Regions from separate parts of the Thalassotalea sp. HSM 43 genome, predicted to be linked through region 2. Evidence: predicted binding sites of a transcription regulator. Region 2 holds the regulator's gene; the other holds the start of a gene.
What was found. The regulator ArgR, encoded in region 2, controls arginine synthesis, uptake and breakdown. The targets are predictions, from matches to a motif close to ANTGAATANNTATTCANT.
Positions count from the first base shown of each region.

Region 1: argC (N-acetyl-gamma-glutamyl-phosphate reductase) is a predicted target of ArgR. The motif match lies at 12,130-12,147, and genes of this name have one in related genera.

Region 1 covers NZ_CP038493.1:2,290,407-2,306,385, reverse strand. The annotation lists gene E2K93_RS09880 (type IV pilus secretin PilQ) at 1-358, opposite strand, end outside; gene E2K93_RS09875 (pilus assembly protein PilP) at 358-903, opposite strand; gene E2K93_RS09870 (type 4a pilus biogenesis protein PilO) at 903-1,502, opposite strand; gene E2K93_RS09865 (PilN domain-containing protein) at 1,502-2,080, opposite strand; gene E2K93_RS09860 (pilus assembly protein PilM) at 2,068-3,147, opposite strand; gene E2K93_RS09855 (penicillin-binding protein 1A) at 3,277-5,889, shown strand; gene argH (argininosuccinate lyase) at 6,049-7,935, opposite strand; gene E2K93_RS09845 (argininosuccinate synthase) at 7,937-9,151, opposite strand; gene E2K93_RS09840 (ornithine carbamoyltransferase) at 9,203-10,117, opposite strand; gene argB (acetylglutamate kinase) at 10,154-10,930, opposite strand; gene argC (N-acetyl-gamma-glutamyl-phosphate reductase) at 10,923-11,948, opposite strand; gene argE (acetylornithine deacetylase) at 12,184-13,344, shown strand; gene metF (methylenetetrahydrofolate reductase) at 13,407-14,297, opposite strand; gene metL (bifunctional aspartate kinase/homoserine dehydrogenase II) at 14,298-15,979, opposite strand, start outside.
Region 2 covers NZ_CP038493.1:2,529,258-2,545,236, forward strand. The annotation lists gene E2K93_RS10890 (hypothetical protein) at 1-580, opposite strand, end outside; gene E2K93_RS10895 (YacL family protein) at 737-1,102, shown strand; gene E2K93_RS10900 (efflux RND transporter periplasmic adaptor subunit) at 1,358-2,476, shown strand; gene E2K93_RS10905 (efflux RND transporter permease subunit) at 2,481-5,615, shown strand; gene E2K93_RS10910 (lipase family alpha/beta hydrolase) at 5,787-6,392, shown strand; gene E2K93_RS10915 (P-II family nitrogen regulator) at 6,663-7,001, shown strand; gene E2K93_RS10920 (ammonium transporter) at 7,014-8,258, shown strand; gene E2K93_RS10925 (hypothetical protein) at 8,475-8,804, shown strand; gene E2K93_RS10930 (TlpA disulfide reductase family protein) at 8,804-9,277, shown strand; gene mdh (malate dehydrogenase) at 9,405-10,343, opposite strand; gene argR (transcriptional regulator ArgR) at 10,696-11,166, shown strand; gene E2K93_RS10945 (Dyp-type peroxidase) at 11,225-12,148, opposite strand; gene E2K93_RS10950 (symmetrical bis(5'-nucleosyl)-tetraphosphatase) at 12,219-13,031, opposite strand; gene apaG (Co2+/Mg2+ efflux protein ApaG) at 13,034-13,420, opposite strand; gene rsmA (16S rRNA (adenine(1518)-N(6)/adenine(1519)-N(6))-dimethyltransferase RsmA) at 13,434-14,240, opposite strand; gene pdxA (4-hydroxythreonine-4-phosphate dehydrogenase PdxA) at 14,237-15,220, opposite strand; partial or broken gene surA (peptidylprolyl isomerase SurA) at 15,220-15,979, opposite strand, start outside.

The DNA.
Region 1 (15,979 bases), 240 kb from region 2:
GATAAATCGTTGCTTTTACTTTTCCTGCAACTTGCATGACGTCGATATGTTTCACACCAGCGTGATTGACCTGAGTATCTGAGAGGGGGGCAACAAATTCTTCAGCGTCAAACGTAATTTCAATACGTGCTGGGTCAGTAAAGGTTTTTACGACGGGCTGAGACGCAATATCTTGCTCAAAGCCAAAAGTGAATTCAATCTCATCGGCAAGCAACGTATTGTAATAAATATCGTTTAATTTGCCTTCTGCAAAGCTGGAAAATGAAGACACAGCCAAAGCCGCGCCTAAGGCGGATTGCAATAATCCTTGCTTTATTCGATTTGATGTTTTTATTTTTTTTCTATCAAGACTCAACATTAATTCCTTTGCCCCTCTAGATCCGAATCAACCATGGCAACAGTTGTTTCACGTTCTACCCAACAGCCTGCGCCGTCGGGAATTAATTCAACGATGATAATCTCTTCATCGCCAACGCTGGTAATTCGACCATTGTAAAGGCCCATATAACTGCCAATAGATACCCTATGTAAGGTAGTATCACCGGCTTGTATTAGTGCCCAAATTATTCCCTCTTCCCCTAGTGTGCCACGCATGCTCATACTTTCCAATGCAAACTTTTCTAAAGGTTGCTTGCGACGGCGAGGATCCGGATGTAAACAATCGGACATTTGTTGCAACTTCTCTGTCATCGCTTCAGGCTTAGGCGCCACAAACGGGCTGCGCAGCGCAAATGCCGAGTAATCAAAATGATTAAATTCGGTAACGGCTGGCATCGGCTCAATACGATTTGGAGTAGATGCTTTTACTTTTTCAATATGTGCGTGTAGATCTGTTTTATCATCAAAACAAGCAGTTAGCAAAAATATCGGTAATATTCCGAGTAACGGTTTAGACAAACGCATTATTTTCCTGCCTCCCGATATTTGTAGGTTTTAGCCTGTAATGTCAGCGTTAACTCACCATCCATACCGGCCTTGGTGCCAGCAATAGAAAAGTCATGCAAGGTAACGATTCGTGGTAAGCCTGATATCTTACTTACGAACTCACCGAAGTCATGATATGAACCGGTAACCTGCACTTGAATCGGTAATTCCACATAAAACTTTTGCTGAATTTCAGGCTGCCAATTTAGCTTTTTAAATTCCAGTCGAGACGTTGTTCCAACAAAGGTAATATCGTCAAGCAAACCCGGTGTTTCATGGCTCTCTGGGAGGCGTTTAATTTGCTTAGCAAACAACTCTTCTGCCTCTTCCATTTGCTCTCGGAACAACTCGAGGTTGGCTGAAACGTAATACTTTGCTTCGTAATCGGTTTTCAGTTTTACTTCGCGAGCAATCTCTTGCTCTAAGGTAGTGATCTTGTCACTGACCAACACGTAGTAAACCAAGTAAGAAACAAAGGCCACAACAACTATGGCTAAAATCGTTTTCGCCACTACCGGCCATTGACCGATATTATTGAGGTCTAAGTCATTTAACTCTGATAAATCAATATTTTTCATTAGCGACCTCCTGCGTTAATAAGCGCTTGTTCATCTAGCAGGCCTTGGATACGTAAGGTCATTTTAAAGTCACTTAATAACTTCTCTGACTTGCCGCTATTGGTAATCGATTCCAGCTCAGCATCAGCCAATAAGGTTGAGCTTTGTACCTCACGAATCATATTCGCTAAGTGGTTATTCGACTCACTTTTACCCTGCAGCAATAATTGGTTATCTTGCTTGGTTAATTTCGTGAGATACACACCAGGTGGCACAACTTTGGCGATTTCATCGAGAACTTGGGTACCGACGTTACGACTTTTCTGTAGTTGTTCGATTAACTTCATCCGTTGAATCAAGTCTTTCTTTTTCTGCTCTAGGGTTTTGATCTCGGCAATTCGCGCATCCAATACCTTAATTTCATTGGTTAAGAACTGGTTACGAGCACGTTGGCCGTCAATCTTAGCCTGGAAATACTGGCTCACGAGGAAAACAACCAAAAAGCTAGTCAAAGCTAAAAAGGTTAATAGAGAAAAATATTGTTGCTGGCGTAGTCGCTGAGCTTCTTCACGCCACGGTAGTAAATTTATATGTGGCATGGGGAAAAACTCCTTATAGCAAGACCTGTTGCAACCATCAATTGAGGTGCAACCTTAGAAAGCTCTTCTTCATTAATTTGCTCACCGACCATCATATCTTTAAATGGGTTAGCAATAATGGTGTGAATGCCAAGTTCAGCAGATAATAGTTCTTGAATGCTTTCCAGTGCGGCGGTACCACCAGAAATGACCAGATAATCGAGTTTATCTTTGCCACTAAAAGTCAAATACATCTGAATCGCACGACGAATTTGCTGAATAAGGGTGGTTTGAAATGGTGCCAAAACCTCAAAAGTGTATGTCGGCGGTAATTCGCCGGTTAGCTTTTCTCGTTCAGCGTCTTCAAAGGTTTTATTGTAATAAGACACAATAGAGCGAGTATATTGCTCTGAACCAAACAATTGGTCTCGACTGTATATATTCGACTCGGTTTCATTGACCGTAAACAATGTCATTGTCGCGCCGATATCGATAAATGCGACGACTTTATCACTTGCATCTTCAGGTAAGGCCGGCATGCATAAATCAGCTGCACGGCTCAAGGCATAAGATTCGACGTCAACAACTTTGGTTTGAAAACCACCGGTATCGAGTGCTGCAACTCGTGCTTCAACGGTTTCCGTTCGAGCGGCACTTAAGAGAACGTTCACCTTGCTTGGGTCTGACTCGTTAACATCAAGCTTTTCGAAATCAAGACTAACTTCGTCAAGCGGATATGGAATTAAGCTATCGGCTTCAATCTCAATTTGACTGGCAAGTTCGTCATCATTGAGAGCCACATCCATATAAATAATTTTGGTAATAACGGTAGAACCGGAGATTGCGACTGCGGCATCTTGCACAGACGAAAGGACTTTTTTACGAATTTTGCGAATGACAGCGCCAACGGCCTCGATGTCTTGGATCTTACGATCGACAACGGCACCTTTTGGAATTGGTTCAACAGCGAAAGCTTCAAGTTGATAGCCATCTTTGCCTTCACCGATAAGAACAGCCTTGGCGGAATGAGAACCGATATCGATCCCGACCATTTTAGCAGCGCTTTTATTCCATAACTTACTAAGCATATCTTCCCGTGAATTATTATTATTTTTTGTCTATTAAAGCATATTATCGTTAAAAATACATTTATTACAGCTTTAATCGATATATACTGGTAATATTATTTTTAGATTTTTTATATTGGCAGTATTTTTGTGAACATTATCAAGCGGTTAGTACAATTTTCTTTTGCTATTGCCCTACTTGGAATCCTTACCATCGGCGTTTTTTATTGGTATATGAAAGACGATTTGCCGAGCGTCGACGTTTTAAAAGACATTCAATTACAAATTCCCATGCAGATCTATTCGAGTGAAGGAAAACTGATCTCGCAATATGGTACAAAACGTCGAATTCCAGTCAAGCTAAAAGATATGCCGCCAAAACTTATTGAAGCGGTTTTAGCCACCGAAGACAATCGTTTTTATGAACATTTTGGTGTCGATCCAATCGGCATGACCCGTGCTGTGGTGTTGCTTATCAAAAGTAAAATAACCGGCGGTGAAATCGAAGGCGGTGCCAGTACCATAACCATGCAAACGGCGCGAAATTTCTTCTTAACTCGCGAACAAACCATTGTTCGTAAAGTACGAGAAATTTTTATTTCTTTGCATATGGAAAAGCTATTAACCAAAGATGAAATTCTCGAACTGTATCTTAATAAAATTGAGTTGAGTCATCGTGCATTTGGTGTCGGTGCGGCGGCGCAGGTTTATTACGGTAAAGATTTGCACGAATTGACCTTGGGCGAAATAGCCGTTATCGCTGGTCTGCCTAAAGCACCAACGACCTATAACCCTATCAGTTCACCAGAACGAGCTAAATTTCGCCGTACCACAGTACTGCAGCGTATGTTAGTCAGTGGCTATATTAGCGAAGAAGAATATGAGCAAGCCAATAATGAAGAAATTCGTACTAAACGCCACGGTGTAAGAATTGAAGTCAGTGCGCCGTATGTCGCAGAACAAACCAATAAAAAAGTACTCGAGCTGTATGGTAAAGAATTTGCCTATGGTAAAGGTCTAAAAGTTTACACTACGGTTAAAGCGGATTTGCAAAACGCAGCGAAGCAAGCGGTGGTAAATAACGTTTATGCCTATGATCAACGTCATGGTTACCGTGGCCCTATTCAGCGCTTGTGGTTATCTGAGCAAGACCAGCAAAAGGTACTCAGCCAATACCAAACGTTTGTCAATGATGAGCAGTTAGACACCTTAACCGACAGTTTTGCTGAGTTACCGACTCAAGCTCCAGAGCAACAAGACATCGTTACACAATTGCAAGAAGTTAAATCCTATAATGATTTGCAGCCTGCGGTAGTCATAGAAATTGCTGAGCAGGCGGCTAAAGTAATCGATGAACAGGGTGAGATCATCGATATCCCATGGGATGGCTTAAAGTGGGCGCGTTGGTATATCGATGACAAAATCCAAGGTAAAGCGCCAAAACTTGCACAAGAAATTGTTAGCGCCGGCGACATGGTGTATATCCGCCCTGCTGCAGAGCAACAATGGCAGCTAGCACAAATGCCGGATGTATCCGGTGGCATCGTGGCCATTTCGCCAGACAATGGCGCTATCTTAGCCAGTGTTGGTGGCTTTAGTTTTAGACAAAGCCAATTTAACCGTATTACTCAGGCAAATCGTCAGGTCGGCTCAAATATAAAACCCTTTGTTTATTCGGCGGCATTGGAAAATGGTTATACCCTCGCCTCTATTGTTAACGATGCGCCAATCAATCAATGGGATAAACGCTCAGGTTTTGCTTGGCGACCAAAAAATTCACCTGCGGTTTATGAAGGTCCTTTGCGAGTCCGTACCGGTCTAGCAAAATCGAAAAACGTGATGTCCATTCGACTATTACGCGGGATGAAGTTAAGCACCTTAATTGAGCATTTAACAAAATTTGGTTTTGAGAAAGAATCACTGCCTAAAAATGAGTCTATTGCTTTAGGCTCAGCAGTCATGACGCCACTGCAAGTAGTGACCGGCTACGCCGCTTTTGCCAATGAAGGTTATTTAGTCGAACCTTATATTGTCGATCGCATAGAAGACGCCAGTGGTGAGGTTATTTATCAAGCAGAGCCTAACGTTGCTTGCTATGAGTGCGAACAAGCGCAACAAGAATATGCTAATAGTTTTGATGCAAGTGATGAACTTGACGTTGAATTATTAACCCAACCAATTGCACCGCGCATCTTAAGTCGTGAAAATGCCTTTTTAGTCACAGAAGCGATGAATAGCGTCATTTGGGGCGGTGGCGGCAACTGGTCAGAAGGCACAGGTTGGATGGGCACAGGTTGGCGCGCTAAAGCACTTGAACGTCGTGATTTGGCTGGTAAAACCGGCACCACCAATGAATCAAAAGACGCTTGGTTTACTGGCTTTAGTCGTCATCTGGTTGCGAGCAGCTGGATTGGCTTCGATGATCCAAGTCGCAACTTGGGTCGCACCAATGTCAATGCAAACCTAGGTCGTAACCAAACCGCAGGCGGCGAAGCTGGCGCCAATGCGGCGCAACCGGCGTGGATTTCGTTTATGAATATTGCTCTAAATGAGTTCCCATACGCGCCATTTAAACAGCCGGATAATATTGTTTCGATTCGCATCGACAAAGAAACCGGTAAGCGCACCAATAAAAGTGATTCGAGTTCGACTTTTGAATACTTTATTCAAGGCACCGAGCCAACCGAATGGGTAGATGAAGACAATGTGGAAGATATTCTAGAAAACGAAAAGGCTCGTGAAGAAGATGAAGAAATCTTTTAAGCACAAACACTTGCTTGCGGATGTGTGCTGCTAATCATCAACTAAAGACGTTAAATAAAGACATTAAATAAAGACGTTAAATAAAGGCGTTAAGTCGCAACAGCCACTATAAAAACAAAAAAGGCCCAAACGGGCCTTTTTTTAATGCGCTGTTAGCAATCAGACTTCGGCAACTTCAATGGAGCCCAACATTTGCGGCATGGTGTGATGTTCGTTCAAGTCATATTTTAACGCGACTTCATCACAGCAATCTTTCTTCGGACAAATCTCACAATCTTTCATCACTTTTTCTGGCAAGCTGGCTTTATCGCTCATTTTGAAATCAAGCTTTTCAAAAAAACCTGGCTTGCGTGTTAACACAAACACTTTAAGCAGTGACAATTGTTGTGCACGATCCAGTAAGTAATGACATAGCTTGTTACCATAGCCCTTTCCTTGGTGGTTATTGGCCACGCCTAATGAGCGAATCTCCGCCAAGCCGGTACTGTAGATGTAAAGTGACGCACACGCGACCACTTGGCCCGCCACTTCAACGACAGCAAAGTCTCGAATTGATTTAATTAAATCATCTTCACTGCGAGGTAAGTTTTCTTCTCGATCAGAGAAGTAATTAACGAGCTTTCCGATTGAACGTAAATCCGTTAATTTGGCGTCTCTAACCGTGTATTCGGTACTGCCCAGCTGTTGACGATTTTGCTCAATAATCTTGCTTACAGGCTCGATGCCGGTGCCGCCAAGTATATTGCGCTTATCAACAAGGTATTCCAACTCTAAAATCGGATAAACGTCTTCCTCGATTAAATTTGAGAACTGTTTAAACTCATCCAAACGTAGATTTTCTAACGGTTCACCCTGGCCTATCGCATAAAGCACGACCGCACCGGTAATATCATGTGCGGTTCTAAATGGCACGCCTTTACCAACCAGGTAGTCTGCCAATTCCGTTGCATTGGCATAACCGCCACGAGCAGCGCGACGACATTCAGCAACATTCAGTTCAATGGAATTAACCACTTCACAAGACATTTCTATACATGAAAACCACTGTTCAAGTGCATCAAATAGGCCTTGTTTGTCTTCTTGCATGTCCTTGTTGTACGCCAGCGGCAAGCCCTTGAGGGTTACTAATAATCCTTGCAATGAGCCATAAACACGACCACATTTACCACGAATTAACTCCAATGCATCTGGGTTTTTCTTTTGCGGCATCAATGAACTGCCTGAGGTCACTTGATCGCCAAGGGTAATAAAATTAGCTTCGCCGGAATTGAAGAAAATTAAGTCTTCAGCAAATCGCGATAAATGCATCATACCGGTAGAGGCTGCAAATAATAATTCCAATACATAGTCACGATCAGACACGGCATCAAGGGAATTCATACATGGACCATCAAAGCCCAAACTACTCGCCAGTTCATAACGATCAATGTCATAAACGGTGCCCGCTAACGCGGCGCAGCCCAATGGCGATTGATTTAGACGCACTCTAGCGTCTTGTAATCTCGACACATCACGCTTAAGCATTTCCACATAGGCCATACACCAGTGGGCAAAACGAATCGGTTGTGCGCGTTGCAAATGGGTGTAGCCGGGCAAGATATGCTGTTTGTTGTTATCAGCAAGATTCAGTAATTGCGCAATACAACTATTTAGCATGTTAATTAGCTCATCAACCTGCTCACGCGCCCATAATCGTAAATCGGTACTGACCTGATCATTTCGACTACGGCCAGTATGTAATTTACGGGCAATATCACCGATCATTTCAATCAATTCGCTTTCAACGAAACTGTGAATATCTTCGGCATTTGATTGCTCGAAATTGATCTCACCATTATCGACTTTCGCGGCTAAATCCAGCAACGCTTGCTCAAGTTTTTGCTGCTCATCAATGGTCAACACACCTGCTTTGCAGATCGCTTTTGACCAACCAATTGAGCCCTGAATATCCTGATGTACTAAGACATGATCAAACGGTAAGGAATCATTGAACGCCTTAAACTTATCGCTGCTACCGGCTTTAAACCGGCCACCCCATAATGCCATGTTATTTCTCCTGAGCTTTCAGTGCCTTGATACGACTCGACAAACTAAACAGACGAATAAAGCCTTCTGCATGTTTTTGATCGTAAACATCATCTTCACCAAAGGTGGCAAACTCTTCTGAGTATAAGCTGTTTGGCGAACGACGCTGAGTAACCACAGCTTGCCCTTTATACAGTTTAACTACGACATCACCGGTTAATTGCTCAGCAAAGGCATGACATGCCGCCATTTGTGCTTGAGCTAATGGTGTAAACCAACGACCATCATAAATAACATGAGAGAATTCTAAGCCTACCGACTCACGAAACTTCAGTGATTCTTTGTCAAGAATAAGGGTTTCTAAGCCTTTGTATGCTGCCATTAATACGGTGCCGCCTGGCGTTTCATAACAACCACGAGATTTCATCCCTACCAGACGGTTTTCAACGATATCTACACGACCCACACCGTGAGCACCGGCTTTGTCATTTAGATAAACCAATGATTGATACGGGCTCATGGTTTGACCGTCAACGGCAACCAATTCACCTTTATCAAAACTAAGTAAAACAGATTCCGGTGTATCTGGTGCATCCAAAGGATCGGTGGTCATGGTCCACACTTCTTTTGACGGCTCACACCAAGGGTCTTCTAATTCACCGCCCTCATGAGAGATATGCCACGCATTGGCGTCACGACTATAAATCTTGGTCAATGACGCCGAACATGGAATGTTGCGCTGATCCAAATAGTCAAGCAAGTCTTCACGAGAAACCATATCCCATTCACGCCATGGCGCGATAACTTTGAGTTGTGGTGCCAGCGCGGCAAAACACGCTTCAAAGCGCACCTGATCATTACCCTTACCGGTACAACCATGACAAACCGCGTCAGCGCCTACTTTGAGTGCGACTTCAACATGTGCCTTGGCAATCACCGGACGTGCCATAGAGGTACCCAATAGATATTGTCCCTCATATACCGCACCGGTTTTCACGATCGGATAAATGTAATCTTTAACAAACTCTTCTTTTAGATCGACGACGTGACATTCTGACGCACCAGAGGCAATGGCCTTTTCTTGAATGCCTTCAAGCTCTTCATCGCCTTGGCCTACATCGGCACAAAATGCGACAACTTCACAGCCATTATAGTTTTCCTTCAACCAAGGAATGATTGCTGATGTATCTAAACCACCTGAATAGGCCAGTACCACTTTCTTAATATCTTGACTCATAATATCTACTCTTAAATCTATAAATTCTTTACTAAAATCTTGAAACTCGGCTTAATCAGCCAACAAATTAACCAATACGGAGTTTTGTGCCCACATACGGTTTTCGGCTTGTAAGAAAGCCAATGACTTATCCGAATCAAAAACCTCTGTGGTTACCTCTTGCTCTAAGTGTGCAGGCTGGCAATGCATTAACGCGCTCGCGCCTGCCTTTTCCATCAGGGTTTTGTTGACCTGATATGGCATAAAGGTTTGCAGTATTTGCTCAACCTTGGTGTTATCTCCCATAGATATCCAAGTATCGGTATAAATCACTTGTTGCTCGGCCGCAGCATTAATGTCAGTGGTAATGGTTAGCGTGCTGCCGTTGGCCTTTGCCAAGGCTTGCGCTTTATCAACCATTTTGGCACACGGCTCATAACCAACCGGCGAAATAACCGTGACGTTGACGCCAAGCACTGGCCCCATCAGCATTAATGAATTTGAGACATTGTTACCATCACCGATATAACACAGATTTAATCCGTTAAGTTGACCAAAGGTTTCGGTTAAAGCCATGTAATCAGCCAAAGCCTGACACGGGTGATATAAATCACTTAAGGCGTTGATAACTGGAATGCCTGCGTGCTCCGCCATCTCATCGAGCACCGATTGTTTGAACACTCGGGCAACAATGGCATCGCTCCAACACGCTAAGTTTTTGGCAACGTCTTTGACCCGTTCACGCTCACCTAATTGGCCATTTTGCTGACCTAAATATAAGCTATGACCGCCCAATTTATTAATGCCAAAATCAAAACTAACATGAGTTCGCAATGATGGTTTTTCAAACAACATAGCAACGGTTTTACCGGCTAGGGCATTTTGGTATTTTGGTAAGTTATTTTTAATATCAATCGCTTGCGTAATTAACTGGGTTAATTGCGCATTATCAAAATCACTATCTGCAAGAAAATGTTGCATCGACATATGTATCTTCCTGTTATTACTGCAATTTATTAAGTTTTAAAGTGTAGGAATAATGCGGGTGCCAAACTCGCCATCACTGTTTAACACAAACAGTTTTTCAGGCGATTTCCAACTGGCAACCGCGATACTTCGTCGTAATCGGTTGGCTGCAGCAAATGCAGCGTTAACTTTAGCGATCATGCCACCGGCAATGACGCCTTGTTCGATAAGGAGTTTGGCTTGCTCACCATCAAGTGTAGCAAGGTATTTTTGATCGGCACCTTTAACCCCAGCGACATCGGTTAACAACACCAAATCAGCATTGAGTAACTCACTGATAGCCACCGCTGCATCATCGGCATTCACATTAACTAAGGTGCCATTGTCTAAGCTGCCAATAGAACTGATCAACGGCAAACAGTTTGCCGCGACTAATGAATTTAACAAGCTCGCATTGCTCGCTTGAGGTATACCAACACAACCTAATTTCGGGTCAGCAGGCAAACACACAATGGACTGTCCATCATGCAATGCTAAGCCGACTGCTTTTAAACCACTATGGTTCGCTATCGCCACCATATGCTTATTAACCGTACCCGCTAAGGCGCCGCTAATAACCGCCATATGAGCCTGTTCGCTTACCCGTAAGCCATCGATTTTTTTACTGACAAAACCAGCTTGTTGCAACATATCATCAGCCACACAGCCACCGCCGTGGACGATAATAACGCCACGGTCTTGCTGTAACTGGCTAACAACCTTAAATAAATCGGACAGAGCCTGATCAGACTCCATTATCGCCCCACCAATCTTAATAACCAGAGGTCTAGTCATGCTGACCTCCAAGTAATGCTAAGGTGGGTTGCAAGCCAAAACTAATGTTAAAACATTGCACCGCTTGTGACGCCGCGCCTTTTAATAAGTTATCAATGGCGCAACTAACCACCAAAACGTGTAATGATTCATCATATTGCCAATAAATGTTGGCAAACGGTGTATTGGCAACATCATCGATTTGCGGCCAGCTTTTACTGATACGCACCAATGGCGTGTGTTGGTAACACTGCTGAAACGCCATATCTACTTGTTGTTTAGTCACCGTGTCTTGCAAGTTAAGGGTTACCGTTGCCATTAAGCCACGTTTAAACGGCGCAATATGAGGATTGAAAATGACCTGAGCACCGGCTTCTTGGCTTATTTCAGGCTGATGACGATGCTGTAATATATTGTAGGCTTTTAGGCTTAACTCATTAAAGCTGGTTGCTAATGACGCTTTGCGACCGGCGCCACTGACGCCACTGATACCATTGACAACGATTAAGCCATCTTCTTGCTGTAAGCCGGCATCGATTATTGGTTTTAATGACAATAAACTGGCGGTTGGATAACAACCAGGCACAGCAACAATGTGTGTTTCAGCGATGGCTTGCTGATTAAACTCCGCCAATCCATATACCGCTTGTTGCAACAAGTCGGTATGTTGGTGAGCAAAACCATAATATTTAGGGTAATCATCGGCGTCTTGTAGACGAAACGCACCGGACAAATCAAACACTTTAACGCCCGCATCGACAAAAGCATTCGCCCACTGCTGTGAATATTCATGTGGAGTGGCAAAAAACACCGCATCAATTTCAGATTGGTGATCTTTTAACCATGCCGCAGAAAAAGCCTGAAGTGGCAGATCACAAACACCCTGCATCGCCGGATATAACTCGCTGAACGCAAGATCTGCTGATGCACTATTTTCAGATACAAGTAATTGCAAAACATCCACTTGGGGATGCTTTGTTAGGATTTTAACTAATTCAGCGCCGGCATAGCCACTAGCACCTATAATTGCAACTTTCACTTAACCTCTCATTTGCAATTCTATTCAACAAGAATAAATATATGATTTCTATCAGCTGGGTATTATCGGCGATCCATATCCGTTCTGGCTACTATTTATACAAAACGATTACAATAAAATCCGACAACCTATGGTCTTTACCCAGAAGCTTGATTAAACTGTCCAAAGAAAGATAACAGTGATGAAATACTTATGCAATAAAAAAGCATAAGTATTTGCAATAAAGAGTAAGTAAATGTCAACAATTGTAAAGCTACCCAATTTTCAGCAAGCACTTAGTGAATTAATCGCCAGCCCATCGATCAGTGCTGAGTCTGCATCACTCGACCAAAGTAACTTGGCGGTGATTGAAATATTAGCGACTTGGTTCAAGGATCTAGGCTTTGCGGTGAATATTCAAAAAGTGCCCGGAACCAACAATAAATATAACTTGCTGGCTAAGGTGGGCAGCGGCGAAGGTGGCTTATTACTGTCCGGCCATAGTGATACGGTGCCTTTCGATCAACAAGGCTGGAACAGCGACCCGTTTGCTATACAAGAGAAAGACGACAAGTTTTTTGGATTGGGCACCTGTGATATGAAAGGCTTTTTCGCGTTTATCTTGCAAGCCTGTAAACAGCTACCCTTAACCAAGCTAACAAAGCCGTTATATATTCTTGCCACAGCCGATGAAGAGACAACCATGGCTGGTGCACGCTTTTTCATCGAACAACAATTGGCCAAACCCGATGTGGCGATTATTGGCGAACCGACCAACTTAAAGCCAGTAATTATGCATAAAGGACATATGTCTCATCGTATTACGGTGGTTGGCAAGTCAGGTCATTCCAGCCAACCCGCGAAAGGTATTAATGCCATCGAAATCATGTTCGAGATCATTAAAAGCCTAATGACCTTAAAGCAAGAGCTTAAACACCAATATCAAAACGCTGCTTTTTCTGTTACCGAGCCGACCTTAAATTTTGGTGCGATAAAAGGTGGTGACAGTGCTAATCGAATTTGCGGTGATTGCTACTTAGATATCGATTTACGAGCGTTACCTGGCATCAAAGATGAAGAGCTGCTGTTTTGGTTAAGTGAAGCATTAAAAGCAACGGCAGAAAAATATCCCGGTAGAGTTAACATGCAGGAATTGCATGCCAGCTCTCCTGCCTTTGCTGAGAACGAGTCCAGTGAGTTGGTTCATGTCGCTGAAAAACTCTCTGGTCATTGTTGTCAGGCGGTAAATTACGCTACCGAAGCGCCGTTTATTCAGCAATTAGGTTGCCAAACCATTGTCTTAGGACCAGGCTCGATTGAACAAGCACATCAAATAGATGAATTCTTAGCATTCGATCAAATCAAGCCAACAGAAAAAATCTTATTGGATTTTATTCAGCACTATTGCCTGCTCTAAACGAAAAGGACAGTTTGCCATGTAAACAAACTGTCCCTGCAAGATAGGATTATGTGGAGTGCTTAACCTTGTTGTGGGCGAATACCTAAGGTGTGACAAATTGCATAGGTTAATTCGGAACGATTTAGCGTATAAAAATGAAAGTCATTAACCCCTTCGCTACGTAATATCTTCACCTGTTCCATTGCGATATTGGCACCGACCATGTTTCGCGTAGTCGGGTCGTCATCGAGTCCTTCGTACAATTTCCCCATCCAGTCAGGTACATGCACGTTGGTTAACCCTGCAAAGCGTTTTAAAGTGGCAAAATTTGATACCGGCAAAATACCCGGGACAATTTCGACATCAATACCAACCGCAACACAACGGTCACGAAAACGTAAATAGGCGTCTATATCAAAAAAGAATTGCGAGATAGCACGTGTCGCGCCAGCATCAATTTTTCGTTTCAAGTTAACCAAATCAAATTGCGCATTAGGCGATTCAGGATGAGTCTCCGGATAGGCGGCAACAGAGATCTCAAAGTCGGCAACACCTTTTAATACCTCGACTAAGTCGCTGGCATACATATTTGGTTTTTCACTGCTGTTTGGTAAATCACCACGTAACGCAACAATGTGACGAACACCGCTTTGCCAATAGTCTTTGGCAATATCGATTAACTCTTGTTTACTGGCATCAATACAAGTCAAATGTGGTGCAGCAACTAAGCTGGTGTCACGTTGAATTCGCTTAATAACGCCGTGTGTTCTATCTCGGGTACCACTGCCAGCGCCATAGGTTACTGACACAAAACTAGGATTAAGCGGTTCTAGACGTTCTACCGAATTCCATAAGGTGGTTTCCATTTGTTCTGAGTTTGGTGGGAAGAATTCAAATGACACATTTAAGTCGCGATCCAAATCACGGACAGTACGATTTAACAAATCAAGTTGGCGAGCTTTAGCATTCATTTAATATATCCCCTTAATGACAACTTCTTTTTTCTTATGTTCTAAACGCTGGCACAAATTAACTAAGTCAGAATGCAAGCCGCCAGCGGTAACATCTCGACCGGCACCAGGGCCGCGTATGATCAATGGATTCTCTTGATACCAGTCACTCACCAATAAAAAGATATTATCGCAGGCTGTCAGATTTACAAATGCGTGGTCCGCCGGCAGTATTTCCAAACCAACCTTCGCAGTAAGTTTGTTATTATCTATGGCAAATCTAGCCACATAACGCAAATGTTGTTGCTGACTTTTTGCCTCATTTAGCTTATTAGCAAAATACTCGTCCAACTCTGTAATGCGAGTGAAGAATTGTTTTTTATCAATACCTTGCAATGATGGTGGCACAAGGTTTTCAACGTCGATGTTGTCCAGTTCAAGCTCAAAACCAGCTAATCGAGCCAAAATAAGCAATTTTCTTTGTACGTCCAATCCAGATAAATCATCACGCGGATCAGGCTCGGTAAAACCTTGCTCAAGCGCATCTAAGACTAAATCTGAAAATGCCTGCTCACCACTAAAGTTGGCAAACAGCCAGGATAAAGTACCTGAAAATATCCCGGCAATTTCATGAATACTGTCGCCGCTTTGCAATAGATCATTAATGGCGTAATTCACCGGTAAGCCCGCGCCGACTGTGGTATTAACTAACCACTGACTGCCGGTATTTTCTTGCGCCGCGAGTAATTGGCTGTATTGACTCTGCTCACTTGAACCGGCGCATTTGTTGGCACTGATGACATGGATACCACGTTCAAAAAAGCTTTGGTATAACTGAGCAAAACTCTCAGACGGGGTAATATCAACAACCACTAACTCGTCATACGGATGTTGCTCTAACCAACCAAGTAATTGTTGGTTGTCATAGTCAACGCTGCTGTCAGCAAATAACGGTAGTGCTTGGCTCGGGTCTATACCATCGTTATTAATAAGCGCTTTTTTTGATGTCGCAAGGCCAACCAAATGCACGTTTTCCAAACTTGAGATACGTGTTAACTGTTTTGGCAGCATGTCTAAAAATTTGCTGCCGATATTACCTAAACCTGCAACCACTAACCCTATATTGCGGGCATTTTTCGTTATGCTGGAATGCACTTGATTGAGTAATTCGACATTGCAGCTCTCGTTTAAAAACGCCAGCAAGCTGTGACCATTGTCACTGCCGACCAAAGCATCCAATGCTTCGTGGCGCAATACTCGTTTAAAACGTGCTTTAATTTCACTGCGACTCGCCACTTGATAGCCAACCACAGCCACTAACGATACTTGTTGGTAACTGAACTCAAGTTGATGCTGTTGCAGATATTCAATCGCCAACTGCGAAAACTGCTGGTTCACCACTAAGCACGACTTATCAGGACATTGGTAAATCGGTTCAAAGCGGGCAATCACATGCCGCAAATACAGCTCGCTGACTTTATCGGTGTTAATTTTCACCAGATCATTATTGTGAGTAACCGATAACTCGCTTTTTGCGATATCACCAAAGACACCAATTTCAGTGCCATTGTCTTCGGGTAAAAAACTGCTGGCAACATTCAATTGAATTTGCTGACATTGCAAAGGCGTTAATGTTTTCGCGTGTAGCACTGGATTGCCCAGTCTCCCCAACTCCGTTGCCACTGAATTTTCAATACGATGTA
Region 2 (15,979 bases):
TCGGCGCTGCTTGCCAGTTCGGTAAAGGGCCATTATCGTTTTCCGGCTTTTGCATATCTAACAGACTTTGTTGTTGCAGCTTTTCAGCAAACTGCATGCGTGTTTTATAGGGATTAAAGTCATTGCCTTGTGTGTCTTTTGCCATCACATCTTTGCTCGAGCTGGCGGGACTTGCTGAAGGGGATTGCTGTTTGCTTGTTGGTTCCGTTGCTTTATTGTTGGCGATGTCGTCATTGTTGTCTTCTACCTCTGCATGGTCGTTGGACTCAGCTTTTAATTGGGGTGCTAACTGAGGCTCTAGTTCAGGCGCTTGCTCAGAAGTTAACTCAGGTCTTAACTCAGGTGCTAACTGGGTCTTAACCGCTGTTTTTTTCGGTGAACGATAAATGTAGCTTTTGATATTTTGCTTAGGTGTATCGATGAGATTTGCGTTTTCCTGCCATTGTTGGCGATTACTGAGCTTGTCGACGCCAACGGATTGCGATAAAAACACCGCAAGTAAAACAAGGTGCAGCAACACTGACAAGCTCAGTGCGTTAACCAAGTTCAGTTTTGATTTTTTGGCTCTAGAAGCGGTCATAGTCCCTGTTGTTATCAAAATATGTTAAATTATTGTTAACTCCAATGGGTCGTTTGATGTTGTTAACGCTTTTTAGTTTCCAACATAGTAAAATTAACGCGTTTATCATCTACTTTTTATGTTAAGTAACTGTTTTAACAGCAACCCAGAGCAATTATGGACTATCAATTTACCCTCGACTTTATTAATGGCCAGCCTTGCGCCGAGTTTAACCTTGAACATCATGTATTCGGCCCGTGGCTTGAAAGTGAAATAGGCACCGACCAATCAAAATTTAATGCCGTGCAAGCGCTTGTTAATGCCAGCGAAACCCGCAGTGATAAGCTGCAACTGAACGGTAAAGAGTATTCATTGAGTATAGAAGAGGGCGAGGCTACCGTTTTTGCGAACATTATTTGCAGTGACCAAGACTTGCCCGAGCGGTTAATTGATGATGTAGATAATTTCGATATGAACCAAACGGCGAGTTGCGGCGTAGAAGACTTACTGGAAATGCTTAGTGCCTGGCATCAGTTTTGGTAAATCAAAGTAAATTATATAGGCGATTGAGTTAAATCACTTTATAGTGAAAAAATAGAAGAAAAATTAATGCTTTAGCGCTATATTTAAGTGGCTATATCAAGGTTTTAAAAATCATTAACGCGGTACTTAGCAATGACTAAATTACATCCTCAGATTCAAGCTCAAAACCCGGCCCCGCCGAGTCGAACGAAAAACATAATAGTGCCAATAGCGATCATCCTTGCTGGCATTCTAGGGTTTGTGGGTCTCGCTTCAATGGCGCAAAAGCCGGAGAAGAAAGAGATAGATATTAGTCCACCACTGGTTAAGGCCAGCGACATTGAAGTCAAAGATATAGTATTTGAAGTGACCAGTCAGGGCACCGTAAAGGCACGTACCGAAACAGTAATGATTTCTGAAGTGTCAGGACAAATTACTTTTGTGTCCGATAAATTACGAGTTGGCGGTTATTTTTCTAAAGGCGAATTAATGCTGGAAATTGATCCTATCGTCTATGAAGTAAATTTGCTCGAAGCGCAATCACGTCTAGAATCGATGCAAGCCGAGTTTATTCAAGAACAAGCCCGTTCAGATCAGGCCAAAGAAGAATGGCGCATGACCGGCAAACCATTAGATGATGCACCAATTTTAGCGTTACGAACACCGCAATTACAAAAGGCGAGAGCCGATGTAAAAGCCTCGCAAGCGGATTTGAAAGAAGCACAAACCAAATTAGAACGCACCAAAATATATGCGCCTTACGATGCGTTATTGGTCGAAAAATACGTCGATATTGGTCAATACGTATCGATAGGTGGTCAATTGGCGAAGACCTTTGCCATAGATTATGCCGAAGTGCGACTGCCGGTCAAACAATCTGATTTACGCTTTTTAAACTTGCCAAAAGTAAATGAAATAGGCGATACCTCGCGTCCTGTTAAAATCATCTACCACGACGGCTTTAAAGTCGATGAATGGTCATCATTCATTGCTCGCTATGAAGGTGTAGTCAGTAATGAATCCCGTGTGCACTATATTGTCGCGCAAATTGACGATCCCTATAACTTGAAAAATCGTGAACATGACGACGAAGTGCGTATTGGCATGTTCGTTAATGCGGTTATTCAAGGTAAGAAAGCCGACAATATCGTTGTTGTGCCAAGAGAAGCGATTCATGGCACCAATGTGCTGCATATCATTGATGCCAACAACAAGCTCAAAGTGATCGAGGTTGAAGTGGTGCGTGCTCAAGGCGAAGACGTTTACGTGAAAAATAATTTCAGCGCTGGCGATCGCATAGTGATGACCAGTTTACGTACCCCTGTGCAAGGCATGCCGCTGCGCGTTGAAGGTGAGCAAGTTGCCGCAATAAAGCCTGAACCAGACTCGGAGTAGCATCATGGAGCAGCAAGAAAAACTCACGGGTATCATTGCTTGGTTTGCTCGCAACAGTGTAGCTGCCAATTTAATGATGGTGTTTATCATCATCATGGGTATTTACTCTTATTTCAATATCACCAAAAAGATGTTCCCGGAATTTAGCCCTAATACGATTATGGTTACGGTGACGCATCTTGGTGCCTCACCGGCCGATGTCGAACAGTCGGTTATTTTGCAAATCGAAGAAAAGTTAGAAAATGTACAAGGCTTAAAGCGCGTTACTTCGGAGGCAACTGAGGGCCTTGCTACGGTGACCATCGAGATCAATTCCGGTTATTCACTGGAAGACAAGCTCAATGAAATTCAAATGCAAATAGACACCATCACCACCTTTCCCGCACAAATTGAGCGACCCTTGGTGATGAAGCAAGAGTTTCAGATGGATGTACTTTGGGTATCGGTTAATGGCCAGATGGACAGGCGCACTCGACAGGAGCTAGCGCAAGACATTAAAGATGAAATAACGGCATTACCAGACGTCAACATTGCTGAAGTGGTTGGTATTCGAGATTATGAAATATCGATTGAGATATCGGAATTGCAATTACTTGAATATGGCCTGACATTTGATGAGATCTCACAAGCCATTAAGCGCTCTTCGCTTGATTTACCCGGTGGTACCATTAAATCCAGCGGTGGCTATATCCAATTACGCACAGAAGGCCAAGCCTATACTGGGCAAGAATTTTCTCGTCTGGTATTACGCACTAATTCTGATGGTACCCATTTGACCCTTGGCGATATAGCCAACGTTAAGGACGCCTTCGTTGAAGATGAAGGCTTCGCGTTATTTGATGGCAAAAACACCACCAGTATTCGTGTTCGCTCTACCAGTAATCAAAACGATTTAGAAATTGCCAAACAAGTACGTGCTTATGTTGATAAAAAGCAGCAGTCACTGCCTGAAGGTGCCAATGTAGAGGTCTTTGCTGACTCGTCGTTTTATTTGAGCGAGCGCCTGACCATGATGTTTGAAAACCTCATGCTTGGTGCAGCACTGGTGTTTTTAGTATTAACCCTATTTTTACGAGTGCGTGTCGCTTTTTGGGTTATGGTCGGCATTCCAATTTGTTTCCTTGGCGCATTTATGATGATGCCGTTATTAGGAGATTTCTCAGTAACCGTAAACTTACTCAGCTTATTCGCCTTTATCATGGTATTGGGTATTGTCGTTGATGACGCCATTGTTATCGGTGAAAGCGTCTATAGCGAAGTGCAAAATAAAGGCCACTCGGTTGATAACGTTATCCGTGGCGCGCATCGAGTCGCTATGCCTGCGACCTTCGGGGTTCTAACGACCATTGCCGCATTTGCGCCGCTGATTTTTATTGACACCAACTTCTCTGGCTTTTTCCAATCAATCGCCATCGTGGTTATGCTTTGTCTGGTTTTCTCTATCATTGAGTCGAAGTGGATCTTGCCAGCGCATTTAGCGCACATGAAGTACACCGAGATTGATCCGGACAACGCCCATATTGTGCATCGTATTCAATTGCGCTTTAAAGCGTGGCTCGACATCTTTATTAAAAACACCTATCTACGATCGATTACCTGGTCATTGAAAAATCGCTATACCACCATGGCGGCGTTTATCGCTTTGTTTTTTCTTTCAATTGGCTTAATTGCCGGTTCATTGGTTAAAACAGAGGTGTTTCCTAGTGTGCCTAGTGACTTTATTCAAGGGCAAATCATTATGGAGGACGGTATGGCACCGGAACGACGTAATGAGGCATTGCAGCGGGTTATTGACTCAGGCTATGAAATGGCAGAGGAAAATCTCTATCAAGGGGAAAGCTTTATCCGTCATATCATGGTGTTTACCAACGGCAATCTCGCTGGCGGTTTTTTGATGGAATTAAATAAATCAGAGTTTCGTGAATTAAACGCCTTTGAGATTGAAAAATTATGGCGCGAACAAATAGGCGAAATCCCTGGAGTTAAAGAGCTCCGCCTATTTGCCGGTACCAATGCGGGTGGTGGCGCCGCCTTAGAGTTCCAACTAAATGGTCTGGACGAGTATGAGCTTGAGCAGGCGGCCTTGGAAGTGCAGGATAAACTCGGTGAATACGACGGTGTGTACGACATCCGTAATTCTTTCAGTCGTGGTAGTGAAGAAATTAAATTGTCGATTCGCCCTGAAGCGGAAGTGCTGGGCTTGTCGTTATCCGATCTCGGTAAACAAGTACGTCAGGCATTTTATGGCGATGAAGCGCAACGTATACAGCGTGGACGTAATGAAGTGAAAGTTATGGTGCGCTACCCTGAAGAAGAACGTCGTTCAATCACTGACTTGGAAAACATGTGGGTTCGTACCCCAAGTGGTCAGGAAGTGCCGTTCTATCAGGTTGCTGATGTTGAAATCGGCCAAGGATTCTCAAAAATCACCCGTATCAATAATAAACGTACCATCAAAATCGCTGCTGAAATTGACAGTGAAAAAGTCGAGTCTCGCAAGGTGCTTGGTGAATTCAATGAGCAAATTATCCCTGCTATTTTGGCTAAATACCCGACCGTAAAATATGGAATGGAAGGTGCGAGTAAAGATCAACAGGACTTTTTGCAGCAGTTAATGTTTGCGGCAGTAACGGCGTTATTTTTAATTTACGGTTTGATTGCCATACCAACCAAATCATATACCCAACCACTCGTGATCATGTCGGTTATTCCGTTTGGTATCATTGGCGCCATCTGGGGACATATGATCGTCGGTAAAACCATTAATATGATGTCTATGTACGGTTTTATTGCGTTATCAGGTGTTGTCGTCAATGACTCGCTGATTTTGGTCGACTTTATTAATCGTGCCAAAAATACCGGTATGCGAATGATGGATATCGTTATTGAAGCGGGTATGCAACGTTTTCGTGCGATATTGCTGACATCACTTACCACCTTTTTTGGTATTTTACCGATCTATTTTGAGACCAGTTTACAGGCGCAGTTTATTATCCCAATGGCAATATCACTGGGCTTCGGTATTATCTTCGCCACCGTAATAACGCTATTTTTGATTCCGAGTCTGTATCTGATACGAGAGGATATAGGCAACCAATTTAAGCGCAAACGACAGCCATCGAATTTAACCCACGGTTAATTCAGTAGGCAAATCAATCGCATTAACTCGTTTGAGTTGGTGCGATTTTTATTTGCTTGGTCGCTAAACTGAGTTTGCCAAGCGAATAGTTTTATAGCAAAATCAAAGCGCCTACCCTCATTAATCTGATTTGGAGCAGAAATGAAAATTGTCATATTACACGGATTGTTTATGAACAAAATTATCATGGCTCCGCTGGCCAATCGCCTTGTGCAGCTTGGCCATATCGTCGAAAATATTTCTTACCCAAGTACCAAAGCAGACAAAGAAAAATTGTTTCACAGCATTGATAAACGTGTTGGTGATGGGCCGACAGTATTGCTCGGTCATTCACTTGGCGGGCTTGTCGCAACGGAGTATTTATTTACTCGTCAAGTATCGGTTGAACGCGTACCGTTAGTGATAACTCTTGGCACGCCACATCAAGGCGCACAAATTGCCGAAGACATGAAAAAAGTAAACATTCAACATCTGTTAGGTTCTTCGACTCAATTTGGTTTATTGCCTAAACGATTCACTAAATCTTGGCCTGTGCCGCAAAAGCTTATCTCTATCGCGGGTTCCATTAAAATTGGTGCTAGGCCACTACTGGATCGGGTATGGCGCGACGGAGTCGAGGACTCTGATGGTACAGTGAGTATTGCTGAAACTCGCATACCAGGCATGACAGAGCACATTGTACTTAATCAAACTCATACATCTTTGGTGTATTCGAAAGACGTGGTGAGTATCATTGATGAGCGATGTAAGGCACTCGTTAGCGACCCAGACCACTAACGATTAATAAACCAAAGTCGGTTTTTATATCGATACTCCTTTCTAATATTAGTTTCTGTTACTCACTTCTTTCGGCAGCTTCTGTTTTAGGTATTTCTGCAAAAATAATTAGCACAGTTTTAAAGCAATATGGCGGTCGCAACGCCCCAACTTGGTGCGTTGTGTTTTCGTTATTAAGCTGTAAATCGTTTAAGTGTTTGTTTTTGTTGGTTTTATATTTGTTGGTACGCAACTTGTAACCATTAACCCAGCAACTATTAGGGGGCGATAATGAAATTAATAAACGCAATAATTAAACCATTCAAATTAGACGACGTCAGAGAAGCTATTTCTGAAGTCGGTGTCGAAGGCCTAACCGTATCAGAAGTACGTGGTTTTGGTCGTCAAAAGGGTCACACCGAATTATATCGCGGTGCTGAATATCAAGTAGATTTCTTACCAAAAGTAAAACTAGAAATAGCGGTAAAAGCAGAAGATGCTGAACGTGTTGTTGAAGCCATCAGCAAATCTGCACATACCGGAAAAATCGGTGACGGTAAGATTTTTGTATATGACTTGGATCAAGCGGTACGTATTCGTACTGGTGAGCTTGATACTGCAGCGCTTTAACAGGGGGATAAAATGGAAGAGTTAACGACATTAACAGGTACAGTAACCGAACTTAGATTCGCGCTTGATACCTTTTACTTTTTGTTGTCAGGTGTATTAGTAATGTGGATGGCGGCAGGTTTTGCCATGCTTGAAGCGGGTATGGTTCGTTCTAAGAACACTACTGAAATTCTAACTAAAAACATTGCGCTGTATTCAATTGCATGTGTGATGTTTTTGTTGGTTGGTTACAATATTATGTACGTAGATAACGCTGAAGGCGGTATCTTACCATCAATTGCCGGTTTAATTGGTACACAAGCGGAAGGTGCTGATCACTCTCTAGAGTCAGACTTCTTCTTCCAAGTAGTATTCGTTGCTACTGCAATGTCTATTGTATCGGGTGCCGTAGCTGAGCGTATGAAGCTTTGGGCATTCTTAATATTTACCGTTGTTTTAACAGGCTTTATCTACCCAGTTGAAGGTTACTGGACTTGGGGCGGTGGTTTCTTATCTGAAGCTGGTTTTAGCGACTTCGCAGGTTCTGGTATTGTTCACATGGCCGGTGCCGCTGCTGCACTTGCTGGTGTATTACTGTTAGGTGCTCGTAAGGGTAAATACGGTAAAAACGGTGAAATCTTCCCAATCCCAGGTTCAAACATGCCATTGGCTACGCTTGGTACTTTCATCTTATGGATGGGTTGGTTTGGTTTTAACGGTGGTTCTCAATTGCTTCTATCTGATGCTGAAAACGCAACCGCTGTTGGTCAAATTTTCGTTAACACCAATGCTGCTGCCGCTGCAGGTGCTGTTGCCGCACTATTACTTAATAAAGTAATTTGGGGTAAAGCAGACCTAACCATGATTCTAAATGGTGCATTAGCTGGTTTGGTAACGATTACCGCTGACCCACTATCTCCATCTCCACTGTTTGCAAGCTTACTTGGTGCACTTGGTGGTATGTTAGTGGTACTTTCAATTACCTCTCTGGATAAAGTCAAGATTGATGATCCAGTAGGTGCTATCTCTGTTCACGGTGTTGTTGGTTTCTTCGCGCTAATGGTTGTACCATTTAGCAACGGCGATGCAACATTTGGTGCTCAGTTATACGGTGCATTCGTTATCTTCGCATGGGTATTTGCAGCAAGTTTTGCAGTATGGTTTGTATTGAAGAAAACCATGGGCATCCGTGTTAGTGAAGATGAAGAATACAATGGTGTGGACAAATCTGATTGTGGTGTCGAAGCATACCCTGAGTTTGTCTCGCTAAAAGGATAATAACAATAACGACGCTAGTTGGTTAAAGTTTAGGGCCGGTTTATACCGGCCCTTTTTTTATTATTAATAAATAGTTAGCGACTGTTTTGTTGAATTATTAAACACCACTCAAAGACAAATTCGTTGTTTTTTCGCTTTGTCGACTGATCACATTGCCGATTGCCAAATCAGGTGCTATGTTACAAATAACTAATACAGCATTATCAGGTAGTACTTATGAAAACAATAACTATATCGCTTCTTTCCACCCTAATGCTTAGCCAAGCCGGATGTGCTTTTATCACTGAAGATCCCTGTGAAGATATCGTCTTTACCTCGGAGCAACGCGAACAATGTGCACAACTGCAAAGGCAAATCGTAAACGCAAAAAATAATCCCATTAAACGCACTGAACTCGAGCGTCGCTATGAGCAAGATTGCGTTAATATCCGTTACTATCGTGATGATAAAACCGATGAGCGCTGTAATAACCAAACCTCGGTTGATAGTATCCTACGCGAAGGTCGCCCAGAAGACGTAGAAACCGCAACTGGAGCCAATGATTAATGCGTAACATGCTTGCGGTGTTAGTCATGATTTCGCCTTTGCTATTCGCGAGCAAGTCATTACAGGCCGAAACGGTTGTCGATAGTATCAGTGAACTGAAAACCATGGTCGCGGAAAATAAAGGTAAGGTTATTTACCTCGATTTTTGGGCCTCTTGGTGTATTCCTTGTAAAAAGTCCTTTCCTTGGATGAATGAAATGCAGAACAAGTATCAGCAGCAAGGACTAACGGTAATTTCGGTTAACGTTGATGTGAAACAGGCCATGGCCGAAGCCTTTATTGCCGAACACCCGGCAAACTTTTCGGTGATCTACGATCCCGATGGCCGATTGGCGAAAAAGTTTGAATTAAAAGGCATGCCAAGCAGTTTCATTTATGATCGCAGTGGCAAAATAGTCAAAGCACACACCGGCTTTTTTGTTAACAAGCAGGCGCAATATGAAGCTGAATTGGTCGAGCTACTAAAACAGTAAATGACCAGCAGTTAAACTCACATTTTTCAAGGGGTCAGATGACTTGAATTGAATCAAGTCATCTGACCCCTTGAAAATAAAAACGGTCGCTATTGCGACCGTTTTTTATTGCGTAGCAATCAAGTGATTAGGCGTTGATGAAATCAACACCTTCTTGAATATCTTTGTTTAGAGTCGCTAGCATGTCGTCTTTTGCTTTTTGCTCATAAGCGCTAAGCTCACCGTATGGTAAGTACTCTTCTACACCGTTCTTACCAAGTACAACTGGTTGTGCGAAGTATTCAGCATCACCGGTGTTACCTTGAACGTATGCGTAGTCAACAACGCCTTCTTCGCCTTGTAGACCACGTACCAGTGATAAACAAAAACGAGCTGCTGCAGCACCCATAGAAAGCGTCGCAGAACCGCCACCAGCTTTTGCGTTAACAACTTCGGTACCAGCGTTTTGGATGCGTGGTGTTAGTGCGTCAATTTCTTCTTGAGTAAACTCAACACCTTCAACTTGTGAAAGTAGAGGAAGAATAGTTGTACCTGAGTGACCACCGATTACTGGTACTTTAATGTCTGAAGTCGACTTGCCTTTTAGCTCAGCAATGAAGGTTTCGCTACGGATAACATCAAGAGTTGTTACACCAAATACGCGGTTCGCTTCGTAAGTACCTGCTTTTTTGAAAACTTCAGCAACAATTGGCACAGTGCCGTTTACTGGGTTGGTAATAACACCAACAAGCGCTTTTGGACTGTTAGCAACGATGCTTTCAGCAAGCGTCTTAATGATGCCAGCATTGACAGCAAATAGGTCAGCACGGTCCATACCAGGCTTACGTGGCATACCTGCTGGAATAATTACAATGTCACAACCTGTTAGGGCAGTCGCTAAATCATCAGCGCCGTAACCTTTAACTGTTACATCAGTAGGGATGTGAGATAAGTCAACGGCAACACCTGGAACAACTGGGGCTACGTCATACAAAGATAACTCTGAACCTGCTGGTAGTTGAGTTTTAAGTAATAGTGATAAGGCTTGACCGATACCACCGGCTGCACCAAGAACGGCAACTTTCATTGAATTTCTCCAAAATGATGTGAGTGTTAGTAATCACTTAACAGCCAATCTAGAGGATAATTCCAGATTGAGTAATTACTTTAATTTTTTAGTGCACAAAAGATACAAAATTGAGACTAAAAATACAAACACTTTTGTCAACAATAGGGCTATGGTGATATGATACTTTAGTTCAGAATCTCGATATTTGTAATATAAACTGAACATTACAATAAGAAACGACAAGAATTGGGACACCTTTGGTCAAATAGGCTCAGCCGAAATGAGCGTTAACCAATAGGTATTGGGGAATTGTTTTAACAGTGATTACTGTCACCGGTAAACACCGAAAATACGGTCAAAAGAATAATTTATGAGCACACAGCAAAAACAGGAAGCTTTAATCAATGCGTTTAAAGAACTGCTAAAACAAGAGCAGTTTGGTTCACAGGGCGATATCGTTGAAGCCCTTAAAGCGCAAGGTTTTGATAACGTCAGTCAGTCAAAAGTTTCACGTATGTTAAGCAAGTTTGGCGCGGTCAGAACCCGCAATGCCCGTCAGGAAATGGTCTATTGTTTACCTGCAGAACTTGGTGTGCCGACGGCAAAAAGTCCACTCAAACAATTAGTGCTAGATATCGAGTCGAATGAAGTGATGTTAATCGTTCGTACCAGCCCGGGCGCGGCACAATTAATTGCTCGTTTACTGGACTCACTAGGCAAAGCCGACGGCGTTTTAGGTACCATTGCTGGCGATGATACCATCTTTATCTCACCAACCTCGGTTAATGATATACAGTCAATTAAAGAAAAATTGTTTATGCTGTTTCAGAAAATGAATTAGGCAATTCAAGAATTGATGACAAAGGGCGCTTTAAGCGCCCTTTGTTTTTTCTAATAAGTTAAAGTTCGGCGGCTTGTTCTAATAAATCCATCGACGGTACAAAGAAAGATGCACCTGTTTCGGCTTGAGTATATTTTAAGATGTGATCGTAGTTGCCGTGCTCATCACCGGCATACATGCTCTTTAACTGCTCTTCAAAGTTAACTGGGGTGTAACAAAAGGACACGAAGAACAGGCCTTGATTCTTCATATGGCCGTACGGCATGCTTTGTCTGAGTATTTCCATACTATTGCCATCAGCATCTTTTAGATTGGTGCGTTTAACGTGTGCTGTTGGCGCTTTATCTTCTGACGCGTATTCAATATCATCAACCTTGGTACGGCCAATAATATCTTCTTGCTGTTTTGTTTCTAAGCCTTCCCACGCGTTAAAGTTGTGGCGAAAACGTTGGATATGCAGATAACTGCCTTTGCTAAAGTCGCCACAGCTGTCGTCCAAAAGAGCGACCTCGCGCTTGTGTAATCCTTTGGGGTTTTCGGTACCGTCAACAAAGCCGGTTAAGTCGCGACCGTCGAGATATCGAAAGCCTTTTACTTGTTCAACCAACTCGACGGCATCGCCTAACATTTCACATACTTTGGTCGATACAACATGGTTAACATCGGCGCGATCGCTGCGAATTTGCAGGTACAGGTCATAGTTTGTCGCCGGTGCAACGCGATTATCAACTTGAATATGCTCAAAGGCTTTAAGTTGGCTAGGGCGAGCAGTAGGGTAATAACGATCCCAATAATTAGCACCAATGGCGATAACAGTATTTAAGTTAGCTTCGGAGAAATTGTGGGCATATTCGTCGAACATGGCGGGAAGCTTTGCCAAAATCTTGCGAATAAACGCATCATTATTATCTGTTACGTTAAACATCAGGTAGTAACTGTGCAGATTCGGTTCCGCACAAACGCCAAATTGCTCAATAGCCATAATTATTAACTCGCTAATATTTTTAATTAAGTATATGAATTAATGAACAATTAAGAAAGCGAGGCGGGCATTATTTGACGGCATTTACCTGAAAAAGTTTCTTATCTGGCCAGCGTAGGGCGGTGAGTGTTCCTCCCCATACGCAACCGGTGTCGATGGCATGGATATTTTTCGCGATGGTATTGCCTTCAAGAGCGGCCCAATGACCAAATATCCAATCAACGTTGGCTAAATTCTGTTGCACTTCATACCAAGGCTGTAAGTGCTTGTTTTGATTGGTTTGCGGTGAACCTTTACAGTTTAGTTCTAGGCCACCATCTTGATAACAAAAGCGCATACGAGTCATGGCATTGACTGTGAAGCGAAACTTTTCGATATCGGAATGGGCGTGCTGCCATTTATTCGGGAAATCGCCATACATATCCCGTAGCCACTTTTTACGCTTCTTACTTTGCAGTTTTTTTTGTACAAAGGCCGACATTTTTAAGGCTTTTTTCGGTGTCCATTCCGGTGGTAAACCGGCGTGACTTAAGTAGGCATCGGCATCGGGAAGTTGCAATACGAGAGGTTGTTGCAGCAGCCAATCCATCAGCTCTGCACAGTCTTTGGCGTTTAGTAGCTCTTCAAGCTTGTCTTTTTTATTGACGCGGCCAATACCATGGTAGGTGGCAATTAAATGCAAATCATGATTGCCTAATACCGTTTTCGCCGCTTTTCCTAAGCCTTTTATATAACGTAATGTCGCTAACGAGTCTGGTCCTCGGGCAACAAGATCGCCGCAAAACCAAAGCTGGTCTTTTTTGGCATTAAAATTAATCTTGTCTACGAGTTGCAGAAGTTCTGTATGGCAACCCTGAATATCTCCTATCAGGTATATCGCCATAACTAGTTCAACATATTAGGAACGGCGAGACCGAAGACTGGAATGTCGACGCGATATTGGTTCTTGTCGAGGTCACGCATGGTGTAAAACCCCTCCATAGCACCAATAGGGGTCTTAATAATTGAACCACTTGAATAACGGTAACGCTGACCGCTGTTTAAGATAGGTTGTTGGCCGACGACGCCATCGCCTTCAACTGTGACTTTGTGACCATTGGCGTCGGTTATTAACCAGCTGCGGGAAATAAGCTGTAAAGTCTTGTCGCTATTATTCTCTATCGTAATTGTATAGCTGAATACAAAGCGATTCTGGTAACTGTCCGATTGTTCCTCGATAAAATCTACTGAGGTTGTGACTTTGACAAGTTGTCCTGGATCATTACTGCTCATCTTTGCCCTACTATTATTTTTTTGGCGGGTTCTCTGCTAAATAATTAGCAACTTTTACGTATTCCTGCAAGCTGATATTTTCAGGACGTAGTGACGGCGAGATACCTAATTGCTCTAATTGTTCAGCGCTGAGTAGCTTTTTCAGGCTGTTACGAATGGTTTTACGACGCTGATTAAAAGCCTCGGTACATACCCTATTTAACCACTTAATATCGTGGGCAGGGTGCTCGATTTGTTCACGCGGAACCAGACGCACAATGGCACTATCGACCTTCGGAGGCGGCTGAAACGCTTCAGGACCAATTTCCATGACAGGCATTACTTTACAGTAATACTGACACATAATAGACAAACGTCCATAGGCTTTGCTGTCAGGACTTGCAGCCATACGATTTACCACTTCTTTTTGCAGCATAAAGTGCATATCTTTGATTTTGTCACCAAAACTTAGCAAGTGAAAAATCAATGGCGTGGAAATATTGTAAGGTAAGTTACCAAACACACGCAGTGGTTTGTCATTAGCAAGGGTCGAAAAATCAAATTTTAACGCATCGGTTTCATAGATGGTCAAATGCTTGGCGATAAATGGATGATGACGTAATCGATGCGCTAAGTCGCGGTCAAGTTCAACCACGCTGATATCACCGGCACGTTCTATAACCGGCTCGGTTAATGCGCCTAAGCCTGGACCAATTTCAATTAGGTTTTCATCTTCACCGGGATCAATGGCATCAACAATGCGACTGATTACGGCGTCATCGTGGAGAAAGTTTTGACCGAAACGTTTTTTGGCCTGATGGCCTAAGTGTGACTTACTCATTGCTGATTATCTACCAGTTCAATCGCATGGGATAATGCGGCTTTAAAGCTGCCGACATCGGCTTTTGTGGTTCCTGCAAGTTCAATCGCTGTGCCGTGATCTACCGAAGTACGGATAAATGGTAAACCAAGGGTAATGTTTACTGAATCGCCAAACCCTTTATATTTTAGCACTGGTAAGCCTTGATCGTGATACATAGCCAAAACAGCATCGGCATCACGTAGATATTTATCTTGAAATATGGTGTCTGCAGGTAATGGACCAAATAGCTTCATACCTTCATTGCGCAAGGCATTAAGGGCAGGGGTTATCGTGGTGATCTCTTCTTTACCTAAATGACCATCTTCACCGGCATGTGGGTTTAATCCACAGACGTAAATTTTCGGCTCTTTGATGCCAAACTTTTCTTTCAAGTCTTGATTGAGAATACGAGTAATCTTTAAAACTCTGTCGTAGGTAATGGCTTTTGATACGTAAGCTAAAGGAATATGGGTCGTCATCAACGAGACACGCAAACCTTCTGTTGCGAGCATCATAACCACGTCATTACAATTTGCTTGCTGGGCAAAAAACTCGGTGTGTCCAGAAAAAGGAATACCAGCTTTATTGATTAAGCCTTTGTGCACCGGACCGGTACACACCGCTTTAAACTCCCCTGACATATTGCGTTCACTGGCGATACGTAAAGTTTCGACCACGTAAGCACCATTGTTCGGGTTCAACTCACCCGCCACACAGGTATCATTGAGTGGTACCGTGATAACATCGATATGACCAGGTAGGTGTTCTTTCGGCGCCGCTGTTGAATCGTATTCACTTATCGTTAGCGGTAGGCCAAGCTGTTCGGCGCGCTGCGCTAATAATTGTGGATCCGCTACAGCAACCAATTGCGCTGGCCATTGTTGTTGCACCAGTGCAATAAGAATATCCGGGCCAACACCAGCGGGTTCGCCCGGAGTAATCGCGATTTTGTTAATCATTACTCGTCATCATCCATGACTTCAATGTAAGCGCCGTCACGGGTTTCTTTCATCCAGCGCAGTGCTTCTGCACCAAATTTACGATTGAATATCAACTGATAAGCACGGTTTTCAGTATTTTGTTCCGTTGCATCAAGGGTACGACGGTCGGTTAATTGCACGATGTGCCAACCGAACGAAGAGCGAAACGGTTTAGAATACTCTTCAACGTCCAATGCTTTGATGACTTGCGCGAAGGCAGGATCGTAAGAGTCAGGATCTGCCCAACCTAAGTCACCACCGCGCGAAGAGGTAGGGCCTTCTGAATGCTCTCTGGCTAGGGTATCAAAATCGGCTTCGCCTTTTTCAATTTGATCTAGCATATCTTGCAGCATGTTTTCCGCTTTTTGTTCAGACAAGATGATAGATGGCTTGATTAAGATATGACGAGAACGTGACTCGGTTACTTCAACTTTTTCTTTACCACGGATTTCCATGACTTTGATGATGTTAAAACCAAGACCGGTACGAATCGGACCATAAACTTCACCTTCTGGCTTACCGTCAACTAAGTCGGCAAATAAGGTTGGTAGTTCATTAATACCGCGCCAGCCTAAATCACCACCTTCAAGAGCGGTAGGCGCACTTGATGAAGCAATCGCAATCTTTTTGAAGTCAGCGCCAGTATTTAACAGATCAATAACCTTGTCGGCACGTTGTTTAGCATCTTCAAGGTCGGCTTGAGTCGGCTCATCTGGGAACGCAATCAAGATGTGACCA